2 regions of the Streptomyces sp. NPDC097617 genome follow, and region 1 is predicted to be linked to the other one. Evidence: riboswitches for the same ligand, from Rfam matches in the RefSeq annotation. Region 1 holds a riboswitch; the other holds the start of a gene.

What was found. Region 1 has a riboswitch for S-adenosylmethionine ahead of ACIQZO_RS01380 (aminotransferase class V-fold PLP-dependent enzyme). Riboswitches for the same ligand answer to the same signal wherever they lie in the genome.
Region 2: another riboswitch for S-adenosylmethionine. It lies ahead of thrC (threonine synthase); the one in region 1 lies ahead of ACIQZO_RS01380 (aminotransferase class V-fold PLP-dependent enzyme).

Annotation. Positions count from the first base shown of each region.
Region 1 is NZ_JBIWCL010000001.1:284,724-292,080, reverse strand. It holds gene ACIQZO_RS01400 (NYN domain-containing protein) at 190-1,554, opposite strand; gene ACIQZO_RS01395 (hypothetical protein) at 1,595-1,834, opposite strand; gene ACIQZO_RS01390 (rhomboid family intramembrane serine protease) at 1,971-2,693, shown strand; gene ACIQZO_RS01385 (Lrp/AsnC family transcriptional regulator) at 2,690-2,971, shown strand; gene ACIQZO_RS01380 (aminotransferase class V-fold PLP-dependent enzyme) at 3,338-4,735, opposite strand; SAM riboswitch class IV at 4,934-5,050, opposite strand; gene trpD (anthranilate phosphoribosyltransferase) at 5,152-6,216, opposite strand; gene ACIQZO_RS01370 (cytochrome bc complex cytochrome b subunit) at 6,405-7,357, opposite strand, start outside.
Region 2 is NZ_JBIWCL010000006.1:218,937-226,293, reverse strand. It holds gene ACIQZO_RS13690 (hypothetical protein) at 1-33, shown strand, start outside; gene ACIQZO_RS13685 (hypothetical protein) at 30-239, shown strand; gene ACIQZO_RS13680 (hypothetical protein) at 275-583, shown strand; gene ACIQZO_RS13675 (hypothetical protein) at 684-935, shown strand; gene ACIQZO_RS13670 (trehalose-6-phosphate synthase) at 1,082-2,512, opposite strand; gene ACIQZO_RS13665 (glucosyl-3-phosphoglycerate synthase) at 2,559-3,536, opposite strand; SAM riboswitch class I at 3,721-3,876, shown strand; gene thrC (threonine synthase) at 3,870-5,168, shown strand; gene ACIQZO_RS13655 (MoaD/ThiS family protein) at 5,207-5,485, shown strand; gene ACIQZO_RS13650 (cold-shock protein) at 5,901-6,107, shown strand; gene groL (chaperonin GroEL) at 6,417-7,357, shown strand, end outside.

The DNA.
Region 1 (7,357 bases):
ACCCCGAATGAGTGATCTACCGCACGAAGGTTTGACCAGACACTAGTGACCCAGTTGTGATCAGTTCAAATCCTGCCGGGAAAAACTCGCCCTCCGACCAGGTTCTTTACCTACGGCGCACGCTCTGTGCAGGCCACTTGACGGTGCGTCCTCCACGAGTCCCGCCAATTCGGGCATTGGGGCCAGTAGTTATGAAACGCGCGAAAGCCGCTTCAGCAACAAGGCGGACGTCACCGGCCGCGCACCCGCCTTGGCCACCCCGTCGGCGACCTCCCGGTCCGTGGAGACCACGACCACCGGCCGGCCGGGCGGCTCCGCTCGCACCAGCTGGCGGATCAGCTCGTCCGCCGTCACACCGGCCTTCGAGAACAGCACCCGCACCCCGCGCGGCGGCGCGAGCAGCACCGGGGCCGCCAGCTCCGCCCCGTCGAACACACAGGTCATCTCCGCGCCCGTCTGCGCGGCGAGCATCGACAGCCCGCCCAGCAGCCGCAGCCGCTGCTTCTCCAGCGGCATCGTCGGATAGCCGGTCTTGGTCACGTTGTAGCCGTCGACCACCAGATGGGCCTGCGGCAGCGCCAACAGCTGGTCCAACAGCGCCGGATCGGTCTCCGACAGGGCACGCGCCGCGATGTCCTTCGGCGTCATCCGCCCCGGCTCCACCGCGTCCACGGTGTCCGCCGGCCGCGTCGAGACCGGCGGCAGGGCCAGCTCCCGGCGCAGCCCCTGGGCCGCGTCCAGCACCGTGTCCAGCAGCAGCCGCAGCCTCATGTCCTCGATGCTGCGCCCCTCACGGGTGGCCCGGCGCGAGGTCTCCAGCGCCGTCTCCACCTCGGCGAGACGGGACTTGAGCCGCCGGCTCTCACTCTCGGCCGCGGCCACCCGGGCCGCCGCGTCGCCACGGATCCCGTCGATCTCCGCATTCACCTTGCGCAGGGCCGCGTCACCCCGCTTGACGTCGCTGAGAGCACTGCGCAGCTTGCGCTGAAGCGATTCCGCTTCCTTGCGGGCCGCGTCCAGCTCGACCCGCACCTGATCCCCGCCCGCGCGCTGCAGCTCCCGTACGTGGGCCAGCTCCTCGCGCAGCCGCTCCAGCTCGCGCCGGGTCTCCTCGCCCACCCGCTCGGCGTCGGCGCGCTGCGCCTCCTCGCCCGCGGCGGCCACCAGCTTGACCCAGCCGTTCGGCCGCAGGACGAAAGCGGCGGCCGCCACGTCCAGCGGATCCGCGGCGGCCGGCGGAGAGCCGGCCTCCAGCGCGGCGGCCAGGTCGGCCTGCGCCTCGCGCAGCTTCTCGGCGACCCGGCCGCGGAACACCGCGTCCGTCTCGACCGCCGCGGCCATGGCATTGCCCGCGAACTTGGCGCGCCGGGTCGGGGTGAACCGGGCATACTGGCGCAGCTGCGCCGGGAGGTCCGCGACCGTCAGCGCGCCGAAGGCGTCCGAGACGAGCGCGACGACCCGACGCCGCACGCCTTCCGGCAGCGGGTGGTCGAGCGCCTCCGCGGCGTCGCCGGCCGCATCGGCCGGCTCAGCGCCGCTTGCTGGCTCCACAATCCGTCACCCCTACCGTGATCTTCCTGTGGGTGCGCCTCCGTCAGGAGTCCGCGCCCGGCCTGTCCACGAGCTCGATCTGGTCCACCGCGTTGCACCAGCGGCAGCGGACCGACTCGATGGTCTCATTGACCACCTCGCGCTCCTCGACCTTGGGCTCCCCGGCGAGGTCCAGGTGGACGTACTCCACGACCTTCGACGAACGGGTGACGTCGAAGCGCGTGAGGTTGCCGCACAGGGTGCAGCGCCACCGGGTGGTGTCCGTCGGCTGGGGAACCGTCATCAGGCCGCTCTCTCCTTCGTAGCTGATTCAATTAAAGCCGTCCGAGCCGCCGTATGCGTCGTCCTGCGGACCGCAGCTCGTAACCCTACGGCCTGCCACCGCTTCAGGTGGGTCCCCTTACGTCATGCTCTGTCACATGATCGTAAAGTGGCGGGCCGTTCGCGAGGCCGCCCGGGGACCGGTGGTCACCCATGCGCTGATCGCGGGCTGCGCCGTGGTGTTCGTACTCGGCCCGGCCTCGGGACTGAACCCGGTCTACGGGACGGGGGAAGAACTGCTGTCCAACGGGGCGGCGTACTTCCGGCGCTGGGGCGTCGTCCCGGACGAACTGTTCACGGGCACCCCCCGCGCCTGGCTGACCCCGCTGACAGCACTGTTCGTCCACGGCAGCTGGCTGCACCTGCTCGGGAACATGCTGTTCCTCTACGTCTTCGGCGCGATGGCACAGGAGCGGATGGGCCGCCCGGCGTTCCTCGTCTTCTACCTCTGTACGGGCTACCTGGCGATGGCGGCGTACGCGGCGGCCAACGCGGGGTCCCCGCAGACGCTGGTCGGGGCGTCCGGCGCGATCTCGGCGGTGCTGGGCGCCTTCCTCTTCCTGCTCCCGCGGGCGAGGGTGACGAGCCTGTTCCCGTTCCTCTTCTTCCTGCCGCTGCGGTTCCCCGCGTGGATGGTGCTGCTGTTCTGGTTCGCCCTCCAATGGGTGGCGGCGCAGCGCGCGGGCAGCGGGCCCGGGGTCGCCTATCTGGCCCATCTGGTGGGCTTCTCGCTGGGCTTCGTCTACGCGTGGGCCCGGTATCGGGGTACGACTAGAGTGAGTCGACCAGCGACGGCCACCGAGGGAGACAGCCAGCCGTGATCACCGCGATCGTGCTCATCAAGACCAGCGTGGACCGGATCCCCGAGATCGCCGAGTCCATCGCCTCCCTCGAGAACGTCAGCGAGGTCTACTCCGTCACGGGGACGTACGACCTGATCGCGCTGGTCCGCGTGGCCCGCCACGAGAACCTGGCGGACATCATCCCCGGCCGCATCAGCAAGATCCCGGGCGTCGAGGCGACGGACACGCACGTGGCCTTCCGCACGTACTCGCAGCACGACCTGGAGGCGGCGTTCGCGATCGGCCTCGACGCGTAGCGCCGGCCTCGACGGTCCGACCCCGGTCGCGGCGCGGCCGGTGTGGTGTGCCGGCCGCTGCCCGGACCCGCGCCTCGAACGCCGGCGAGGCTGAATGTGTGCGGGGCCGTTCCCACTCCCCTTCGCACCGGTGTGGGCCCGGCCGTGGGGCGGGGACACGCAGGAGGGTCCCCGCAGGACGAGGCGCGACCGCGGCCGCCCGGCCGGGACATACCCCGCGCGCGCCGAGCCGAGGAGACCCTCCTGCCGGGCACCGACCCACCCTTTTCAAGTCCCGCCGAGTACGGACCACCCTGAGCCTCGCCGGCGATTGAGGCGACCCCCGGACAGGGCAAGGCCGCCGCACACCGCCGAGCCGACCGCAGGTCACACCGCCGGGACGCAGCGGCCTTCCTCCGTGCGGTACTGCCACTTCGCACCGTCCGCGACGAGTTCCTTCACCGCGCGGACGAAGCGGTCCACGTGCTCGTCGGGGGTGCCCGCGCCGAAGCTGACGCGGATCGCGTTCAGGGAGCGCTCGCCCGGCGCGGCCTCCGGGGCTCCGCATTCGCCCTGGGCCTGCGGCTCGCTGCCGAGCAGGGTGCGGACCAGCGGGTGGGCGCAGAACAGCCCGTCGCGCACGCCGATCCCGTACTCCGCGGACAGCGCCGCCGCGAAGTGCGAGCTGTTCCAGCCGTCCACCACGAAGGAGATGACGCCGACCCGCGGGGCGTCGTCCCCGAAGAGGGAGAGGATCCGGACCGCCGGGACCTCCGCCAGGCCGCTGCGGACCTTGGCGATGAGGTGCTGCTCGCGGGCGACGAGGTTCTCGAAGCCGGCCTCGGTGAGGGCCTTGCAGGCCGAGGCGATGGAGTAGACGCCGATGACGTTCGGGGAGCCGGCCTCGTGACGGGCGGCGGTGGTGTGCCACTCGACGTCCACGCCGCCGTCCTCGCGCCGGGCGACCTTGCGGGAGGCGCCGCCGCCCGCGAGGTAGGGCTGGGCCTCCTGGAGCCAGTCGGCGCGGCCCGCGAGGACGCCCGAGCCGAAGGGCGCGTAGAGCTTGTGCCCGGAGAAGGCGACCCAGTCGACGTCCAGCTCCTGCACGGAGACGGGGTGGTGCGGGGCCAGTTGGGCGGCGTCCAGCACAATGCGCGCGCCGTGGGCGTGCGCGGCGGCGGCGAGTTCCTTCACCGGCCACAGCTCGCCGGTGACGTTGGACGCCCCGGTGACGCAGACCAGCGCCGGGCCGCCGGGCTCCCGGTCGGCGAGCGCCCGCTCGAGGGTGGCGACGGCCTCGGCCGGGGTGCGCGGCGCGTTGAGGTAGGTGACCCGGGCGTCCACCCACGGCAGGAGGGAGGCGTGGTGCTCGGTCTCGAAGACGAACACCTGGCAGTCGGCGGGGAGTACGGCGGCGAGCAGGTTCAGCGAGTCGGTGGTGGACCGGGTGAAGACCACCTGGTCGGCGGGGCGGCAGTCGAGGAACTCGGCGACCGTGACCCGGCTCTGCTCGAAGAGGTCGGTGGAGAGCTGCGAGAGGTACCCGGCGCCCCGGTGCACGCTGCCGTAGTACGGGGCGTACGCGGCCACGTCGTCCCAGACGCGCTGCAGGGCGGGGGCGCTGGCCGCGTAGTCGAGGGCCGCGTAGGTGACCTCGCCGCCGGTGACGAGGGGGACGGTGACGTCCCGGCCGAGGACCGCGAGCGGCTCGGCACAGGCGGGGTCCACGGCGGTGGCGACGGTGGCGACGGTGGCGACGGCAGCGGTGTTCAGGGATGCGGACATGGCGATATCTCCCGGCAGGCAGGGCTGAATGGCTTCGGCGTGCCCGTACGCACGTGGGTACGGGAAGGTCCCCGGAACGAGAGGAGGGCGCACGGAAGCGGCCCTGGTCCGAGGGTGAAGTGGGGGCTGAGTCGCCCTATCGCATTCGCTTGCTCACGGAAAACGCTCCTCGAGAGACCAGGACCCCTGGTGTCGAGGGATCCGCGCTTGCCGTAGGCCTTGCTGCCTACGACCTGGTCATCACCCGGGGCACCCCGCCACGGAAGGAGGGTTGCCGGACAGCAAGCCGGGGCCTAAACGCTGTCACTCGTGACCTGATCAGCATCCTGCCACAAGATCGGCCGGACGCAAGACCCCGGTCCGCATCGTGGACCGGGGTCGTCGTTTTCACGCCTTTCCGGCGCGGCCGGGCACCGCTAGGCGTTGCTGGCCCGCACCCAGCGCTCCAGGGTGGCCAGCGCCGCCCCCGAGTCGATCGACTCGGCCGCGCGGGTGATACCGGCCGCGATCTGCTCCTCCAGGGTGCCGGTGCCCGGGTCCAGGGCCACCAGGGCGGCCGCCGAGTTCAGCAGGACGGCGTCGCGGACCGGGCCGGTCTCGCCGGCCAGCAGGCGGCGGGCCACGTCCGCGTTGTACGAGGGGTCCCCACCGGCCAGGGCGGAGACGTCGACCAGGGAGATGCCCACGTCACGCGGGTCGAAGGTCTGCTCGGTGACCTTGCCGTCGCGGACCCACCAGATCCGCGAGGTCGACGCCGTGGTCAGTTCGTCCAGGCCGTCGTCGCCCCGGAAGACCAGCGCGGAGGAGCCCCGCTCGGCGAGGACGCCCGCGACGATCGGGGCCATCCGGGGGTCGGCCACGCCGGAGGCCTGGGCCCGGACCCGGGCCGGGTTGGTCAGCGGGCCGAGGATGTTGAAGGTGGTGCGGATGCCCAGTTCCTTGCGGGCCGCCGCGACGTGGCGCAGCGCCGGGTGGAACTTCACCGCGAAGCAGAAGGTGATGCCGGCCTCGGCGGCGACCTCCACGACCCGCGACGTGCTGAGGTTGAGGTTGACGCCGAGCTTCTCCAGGACGTCGGAGGAGCCGCTCGCGGAGGACGCGGCCCGGTTTCCGTGCTTGACGACCTTGGCTCCGGTGCCGGCCACCACGATCGCCGACATCGTGGAGATGTTCACCGTTTTGGCCCCGTCGCCGCCCGTGCCGACGATGTCCACGGTCCGGCCGGGCACCTCGATCAGGTTGGCGTGCTCGTACATCGCCCGTACGAGGCCGTTGATCTCCTCGACGGTCTCCCCCTTGGCCCGCAGCGCGACGGTGAAGCCGGCGATCTGGGCGTCGGTGGCCTCCCCGCGCATGATGCGGTCCATCGCCCAGGCGGTGTCCTCGGCGCGCAGGTCCTGGCCGGTCAGCAGAGCGTCGAGAACGCCCGGCCAGCCACGGGCCGCCACGCTGTCGCCGCCTGCCGGGGTCGCAACGTTCATGGTCCGCTCCTGCTGTCGGTGGGCCGTCCCCATTTTCTGGCGCCCACGTCTGATCGGTCGGGGTTCAGCCTATCCAGCCCCGGTTACGGCAAAGAGCCCCGTCCGGACACTGGACGGGGCTCTTACCGTGGCGACACCAGAACTGACCGAAATCAGTCCCTCATGCGTTCATGCGTTGCGCGCGGGGATCAGTGGTGGCCGTGGCCGGACTGGATCTCCTTGTATTCCTCCACCGTGGGCTTCGGAATCTGGTTGTTCTCACCGTAGAAGCCCTTGCTGAGCTTCGCGCGCAGCTTCTCGGTGGCCTTGACCTTGCGCTCGACACCGTTCTCGTCGACCGTCGGGCCGATCTCGATCGGCTTGTACTGCTCGTGCGCGGTGAGGGTGTGCAGCTTGCCCTGCGGGAGCGGCTCGTGGACCTCGACGAACTCACCGTGCGGCAGACGCTTGATGATGCCGGTCTCGCGACCGTGCAGCACCTTGTCGTGGTCCCGGCGCTGGAGGCCGAGGCAGATCCGCTTGGTGACGATGAAGGCGAGGACCGGGACGAGGAAGAAGCCGATCCGGACGAACCAGGTGATCGAGTTGATCGAGAGGTGGAAGTACTGCGCGAACATGTCGTTTCCACCGCCGATCAGGAGCACGATGTACTCCGCGATCCAGGCGACACCGAAGGCCGTACGGGTCGGGACGTTGCGCGGGCGGTCCAGGATGTGGTGCTCGCGCTTGTCCCCGGTGACCCAGGACTCGATGAAGGGCCAGACGGCGATCGCGCCGAGCACCAGCGGGAAGAGCAGCAGCGGGATGAACACGCCCAGGACGAGCGTGTGGCCCCACAGGTTGATCTCCCAGCCGGGCATGGCTCGGATCAGGCCTTCCGGCATACCCATGTACCAGTCGGGCTGCGCACCGGTGGACACGTGGTCCGGGCGGTACGGGCCGAGCGCCCAGATCGGGTTGATCGAGGCGATCGCCGCGACGGCCGCGATGACACCGAAGACCAGGAAGAAGAAGCCTCCGGCCTTGGCCATGTAGACCGGCAGCAGCGGCATGCCGACGACGTTGTTGTTCGTCTTGCCGGGACCCGCGTACTGGGTGTGCTTGTGGTAGAAGACCAGGATCAGGTGGGCCACGAGCAGGC
Region 2 (7,357 bases), on a different contig from region 1:
CGCTCCGCGTTCGCCGTGGCGGTGTCGGCATGACGCGCGACGGACTGATGAGCCCGCCCCCGACCGGTGACGTAGCGGTGTGCATCGTCTGCCATGAGCAGACCGAAGCGCCCGTAGCGGTACGCGAGATCCACAGCACCAGCGGCCCCGGAACCACGCTGTGGGCCTGTCCCGACCACGCTGTGCAGCTCGGCGCGGGACCTACAGCGGAAGACGTGCACCGTGTCAGTACCGACTGACACCATCGACACCAGACGGAAGGGAGGGGCCGACGATGGCTCTTGCATCACGTGAGCGGCAGTACCTGCACCAGGAACTTACCGAGGAAGTTTCTGCGGTCTACGCGGACATCCTGTGTGACGCATGGGGCACGCTCTTGACGGCGCAGCGGCACATGTCCGCCGCTCGACTCAAGACCGTGCGACAGAACGTCGAAGGGATGGAGCGCGCGGCCCTACTCGCCCTCAAGCGCGCGGAGTACGCGGACCCGAGCTTGACCCCGGAGAAGCGTCTCAAGCGCGACAGAGAGCGCTATGAGACGGCATGGAAGGCAGACCGGGCAGACATCGACGCTGCCCTGTAGACGAGCCCCAGAGAGCGCGACGAGCCCCGTTCGACCACGTGTCGGGCGGGGCTTTGCCGTTCCCGCTGTCCGCCGGTACCCACTCCGCTACCGTCCCCGTATGACCGCTGTGGACGATGCCTATGAAGCCCTCGCCGTGGACCTACTCCAGCGCACAGAACGGGCAGTCGAGACCGTTGCTGCCCTCGCCGTGGACACAGGTATCACGTTCAAGGTCGACGACATCGTGCAGCGCGTAGAAGACGAGCTACCCCCGGACTACCCGAGCCACACAACGGGCGACGTATCACGACGGGACATCATCGCTGCCATGGCGCGCGACATCCTGTCTGGCGAGGCGTACGACGACTGACCAACGCACGCGAGCCCCGTCCGACCACATGTCGGGCGGGGCCTTTTGCATGCCCGGACCTGCTGTTTTTCTAGGTCCCGGGGTGTATGGTCCACCGGGGCGGAGCCCCAGCAGCAGCGGCGCCGCCGGATTTGGCGCCGGCGGGGCTAACTGTCAAGGGCAGACATCTGGGCTGTGAACCAGGCCGTCGGGGGGAGGGACGTCGCGGCAGCGGAAAGGCGTTTGCAGCGTTCCGCGCGCTCCGCCATCGGCATCGACAGCGCCGCGTGCAGCGCCTCCGCCGTCTGCGTCACGTCGTACGGGTTCACCGTCAGCGCGTCCTGGCGGAGCTCCTCGTACGCCCCCGCCCCGGTGGACAGCACCAGCACGCACCCCGCCTCCGACACCACCGGGATCTCCTTCGCCACCAGGTTCATTCCGTCCCGCACCGGGTTCACCAGCGCCACGTCCGCCAGCCGGTACGCCGCCAGCGAGCGCGCGAAGTCGTCCTTCACCGAGACCAGCACCGGCTGCCAGTCCTCCGTACCGAACTCCGCGTTGATCTCCGCCGCCAGCTCCGCCACCGCGGCCGTGTACTCCCGGTAGACCCGCAGGTCCTGCCGTGACGGGTACGCCGACGCCAGGTGGACCACCCGGCCGTGCCACTGCGGGCGCGTGGTGAGCAGTTCGCGGTAGGCCAGCAGGCCGCGCAGGATGTTCTTCGAGAGTTCCGTGCGGTCCACGCGGACGATCGTCCGCAGGCCGTCCACCTCCGCCCGCAGCTCCGCCAGCTTGTCGTTCACCTCCGGCCGGTGCGCCAGCGCCCGCAGTTCGTCGCCGTCCACGCCCAGCGGGTAGGCCCGTACCCGCGTGGTGCGGGTGGGCCACACCGTGTACCGGCGGTGCTCCACCACCGAGCCCTCGAGGACCTCGGCCTGCCCCCACGCGTCGTCGAGCCGTGCCGAGCCCAGGAACTCGGCCGCCCAGGCCTCGGTGTGGAAGCCGAGCACGTCCGCGCCGAGCATGCCCCACAGCAGGGTCTCGCGGACCACGTCCGGCAGCATCGAGAGGTAGCCGGGCGCGGCCCACGGCGTGTGCGTGAAGTGCGCGATCCGCAGGTCGGGGCGCAGCACCCGCAGCAGCCCGGGGACCAGCGCCAGGTGGTAGTCCTGCACCAGTACAGAGGCGCCCTGCGCCGCCTCCTCGGCCAGTGCGTCGGCGAAGGCCTGGTTGTAGCGCTCGTACGACTCCCACCGGCGGCGGAACTCGGCGTCGAAGACCGGCTCGCGCGGGATGTCGTACAGGTGGTGGTGGGTGAACCACAGCACAGAGTTGGCGATGCCGTTGTACGCGTCGTCGTACATGCTGGGATCGATGTCCAGCATCCGGACGCCCGGTTCGGACACGCCCCGGCGGACCGCCTCCCGGTCCGCTTCCGAGAGCGCCGCGCAGATCCACACCGCCTCCGGTTGCTCCGCGAGGGCCGTGGAGAGTCCGGAGACGAGTCCGCCCCCGCCGCGCCGGGCGCTGAGCGTCCCGTCGTCGAGGGCGTAGGAGAGGGGGCCGCGGTTCGCTGCAACGAGTACCTGGGAAGCCATGCGGCCAACCTAGCCCGGCCCGTGCCCGCTCAAACCGTACGTTCCCTCACGCCACGCGACGCCGCGCGTACTCCTTGATGCCCGCCATCGGCGGCCGTTCCTCGGTGTCCACCGGGTACGTCCGCGGTACGAAGCCCTCCGGGCCGCGCTCGAACTGCGTCAGCTCCGGCCGGACGAGGTGCCCGCGCGAGAGCCGTAGCTGGGCGGTGCGGTAGATCGCCGCGGCCATCCGGCCCAGCGCCTGCCCGTCCTGATGGCGGTGGAGCCGTACGCCCACGTCCACTTGGGCCATCGCGTCCAGCCCGACCGTGTGCAGCGCGTCGACCAGCAGGCCCAGCTCGACGCCGTACCCGACGGGGAACGGCAGCCGCTCCAGCAGGGAGCGGCGTACGGCGTACTCGCCCCCCAGCGGCTGGACGAAGCCGGCCAGCTGCGGCCAGTGCAGGTTGAGGAGCGGGCGGGCGACGAGCTCGGTGACCCGGCCGCCCTGGCCGGGGGCCCTGCCGGAGGCGAGCCCGTCGAATTCCGGGCCCAGCGGGCGGTCGTACATCGCCTTGACGAACTGCACGTCCGGGTCGGTCAGCAGCGGCCCCACGATCCCGGAGACGAAAGAGGCGGAGAAGTCCCGCAGGTCGGCGTCGACGAAGCAGACGATGTCCCCGTCGGTGGCCAGCAGCGAGCGCCACAGCACCTCGCCCTTGCCGGGCAGCGCCGGGATGCGCGGCAGCACGTCGTCGCGGTGCACCACCCGGGCCCCGGCCTTGGCCGCGACCTCCGCGGTTCCGTCGGTGGAGCCCGAGTCGACGACGACCAGCTCGTCGACCAGGGGGACGGGCAGTGACTCGATCAGCTCACGCCGGATCACCTCGACGATCGCGCCGACCGTCGCCTCCTCGTCCAGCGCGGGCAGCACCACGCTGACCGTTGTCCCGGCCGCCCGTTTCCGGTCGAGCAGCTGGTCGAGCGGTCGGTCGGCGGCGGACCAGGAGCGGTCGGCCAGCCATCGCTCCACCTCTTCCAGCACCCTCAGCACTCCCTGCGTGTCGGCGATATTCGCCGGTATGTGATCCATCTCGCGGTTCGGACGGCTGTCTCAACCGCCCGGCCCTTCGGTTACAGTCTTGAACAACGCGAAGGACCACCGCATGCCGGGGGTCCCCGCGACAAACGCCCGGGTGCGCCGAAGAGCGCGCCGCCCGGTGCCATACCGCTCATCCAGAGGGGCAGAGGGACACGGCCCGTTGAAGCCCCGGCAACCCTCCAGTCGGTTCTCGCGATCGCACTCAGCGACATCAGCGAGGTCCCCGGCTAGGGAAGGTGCCAATTCCGTCTCATGGCGAAGTGCGCCATGGGGAAGATGAGGAGAAAGGGCCTCGCCATCATGGCTGCACAGACTGCTTCCACCTCTGTTGATCTCGGACCTGCCACCGGCCTTTCCTGTCGTGAGTGCGGTACCCGTTTCGAGCTCGGCCCCATCTTCGCGTGTGCCGAGTGCTTCGGGCCGCTGGAAGTCGCCTACGACCTCCCGACCGGTGACCCCGAGGCCCTGCGCGCCGCGATCGAGGCCGGCCCCGACAACATCTGGCGCTACGCGCCGCTGCTGCCCGTCCCCGCGGACGTGGCCTCCAAGCCCAGCCTGAACCCGGGCTTCACCAAGCTCGTGGACGCGGCCAACCTGGCCAAAGAGCTGGGCGTCACCGGCAAGCTGTACGTCAAGGACGACTCCGGCAACCCGACGCACTCCTTCAAGGACCGCGTGGTGGCCATCGCCGTCGAGGCCGCCCGCGCCTTCGGCTTCACCACCCTGTCCTGCTCCTCGACCGGCAACCTGGCCGGCGCCGTCGGCGCCGCGGCCGCCCGGGCCGGTTTCCGCTCCTGCGTGTTCATCCCGCACGACCTGGAGCAGGGCAAGGTCGTCATGGCCGGTGTGTACGGCGGTGACCTGATCGGCATCGAGGGCAACTACGACGACGTCAACCGCTTCTGCTCCGAGCTCATCGGCGACCCGCTGGGCGAGGGCTGGGGCTTCGTCAACGTCAACCTCCGCCCGTACTACGGCGAGGGCTCCAAGACCCTGGCGTACGAGATCTGCGAGCAGCTCGGCTGGCAGCTGCCCGACCAGATCGTGATCCCGATCGCGTCCGGCTCGCAGCTGACGAAGATCGACAAGGGTTTGCAGGAGCTCATCAAGCTCGGCCTCGTCGAGGACAAGCCGTACAAGATCTTCGGTGCGCAGGCCGAGGGCTGCTCCCCGGTGTCGACCGCCTTCAAGGCCGGTCACGACGTGGTGCGCCCGCAGAAGCCGAACACCATCGCCAAGTCGCTGGCCATCGGCAACCCGGCGGACGGCCCGTACGTCCTGGACATCGCGCGCCGCACCGGCGGATTCGTCGAGGACGTGAACGACGAGCAGGTCGTCGAGGCCATCAAGATCCTCGCGCAGACCGAGGGCATCTTCGCCGAGACCGCGGGCGGTGTGACCGTCGGCGTGACGAAGAAGCTCATCGACAACGGGCAGCTCGACCCGACGCTGACCACTGTCGTCCTCAACACCGGTGACGGCCTCAAGACCCTGGAGGCGGTGGCCGCGGACAGCGGGCAGACCGCCACCATCCGCCCGAGCCTGGACGCGTTCCGCGCCGCCGGCCTGGTCTGACCCCTTCTCCTCCGCCCTACCGGAAAGGCAGTAGCGCCATGAGCGTCAACGTCCGCATCCCCACCATCCTGCGCACCTACACCGGCGGCGTCGCCGAGGTCCCGGCCGAGGGCGCGACCCTCGCCGAGGTCATCGAGTCCCTGGAGAAGAGCCACCCGGGCATCGCCGCGCGCGTCCTGGACGACCAGGGCAAGCTGCGCCGTTTCGTGAACGTCTACGTGAACGACGACGACGTGCGCTTCGAGGGCGGGCTGCAGGCGGTGACGCCTGACGGCGCCGGTGTCTCGATCATCCCGGCCGTCGCGGGCGGTTGCTGATTGCCCGGATCTCCGGGGTCACCTCCCAGGTGACACGCGCAAACCGAAATTGCCCCCTCCGCTAAAAGCGGAGGGGGCAATTCTGCTTGATTGGGCGCGGTAAGGTTGGGGAAGTCCCCTCCGCTGTTCTTGCCCCCTGCATATGAACGGGCCGCGCAAGGGTCGACATTGGGCCAACATGCGAGTGCGCTATGGGGCTTTGGCGAGTTATGTCAGGCCCGAGTTGCCCGGGAGTATGGCAAATTTTCACTCTATTTCAATGTTTCCCGGTGTCCAGAATTCTCATCGGATTGACCTGTTGCAGACAGCATCCGCGCAGATACATTCAGCCTCGGTCGACGCGTTCCGACGCAAGTTCTGACCCGGGATCGCGAAGTGCGTTCCTGCGCAAGGGCCAGTAATAGGGGAGTTAGGCATGGCTCAGGGCACCGTCAAGTGGTTCAACGCGGAGAAGGGCTACGGCTTCATCGCGGTCGACGGTGGTGCGGATGTGTTCGTCCACTACAGCGCCATCCAGATGGACGGGTACCGCACCCTTGAAGAGGGTCAGCGGGTCGAGTTCGAGATCTCGCAGGGCCAGAAGGGTCCGCAGGCGGACATGGTCAAGCTCGCACTCGGCTAGTCCTGGCGCGATCGACCGCCGACACCTGGAACACCACGAGGGGCCCACATCCTGGACACGGGATGTGGGCCCCTCGTGCGTATGCCCTGCAACGGCGGGGCGTTCACCCAAGCAGCTTGCACTCGAGGGGGTCGAGTGCTAATCATTGGCGTTAGCACTCTCCAGGTGAGAGTGCTACTGAAACGAGGACCGGGTCGGTGAGGCCCGCAGTGTTCGGCGGGAAGGAACCGCCGGGCACGCAGGCCGTCCGTCGCGGGCGCGGGCGCGGTCCTGGGAGCAATCCACCGCTGTCCGGGAGGACCACTTCAGATGGCCAAGATCATTGCGTTCAACGAGGAGGCCCGGCGCGGTCTCGAGCGTGGGATGAACCAGCTCGCCGACGCCGTCAAGGTCACCCTTGGCCCCAAGGGTCGCAACGTCGTCCTTGAGAAGAAGTGGGGCGCCCCCACGATCACCAACGATGGTGTCTCCATCGCCAAGGAGATCGAGCTCGAGGACCCGTACGAGAAGATCGGCGCCGAGCTGGTCAAGGAAGTCGCCAAGAAGACGGACGACGTCGCCGGCGACGGTACGACCACCGCCACCGTTCTGGCCCAGGCGCTCGTCCGTGAGGGCCTGCGCAACGTGGCCGCCGGTGCGAACCCGATGGCCCTCAAGCGCGGTATCGAGAAGGCCGTCGAGGCCGTCTCCGCCGCGCTGCTCGCCCAGGCCAAGGATGTCGAGACCAAGGAGCAGATCGCTTCGACGGCCTCCATCTCCGCCGCCGACACCCAGATCGGCGAGCTCATCGCCGAGGCCATGGACAAGGTCGGCAAGGAAGGCGTCATCACCGTCGAGGAGTCCCAGACCTTCGGTCTGGAGCTCGAGCTCACCGAGGGCATGCGCTTCGACAAGGGCTACATCTCGGCGTACTTCGCCACCGACATGGAGCGCATGGAGTCGTCCCTCGACGACCCGTACATCCTGATCGTCAACTCCAAGATCGGCTCGGTCAAGGACCTGCTGCCGCTCCTGGAGAAGGTCATGCAGTCCGGCAAGCCGCTGCTGATCATCGCCGAGGACGTCGAGGGCGAGGCGCTCTCCACCCTCGTCGTCAACAAGATCCGTGGCACCTTCAAGTCCGTCGCCGTCAAGGCCCCGGGCTTCGGTGACCGCCGCAAGGCCATGCTCGGTGACATCGCCATCCTCACGGGCGGCACGGTCATCTCCGAGGAGGTCGGCCTCAAGCTCGAGAACGCCGGTCTCGACCT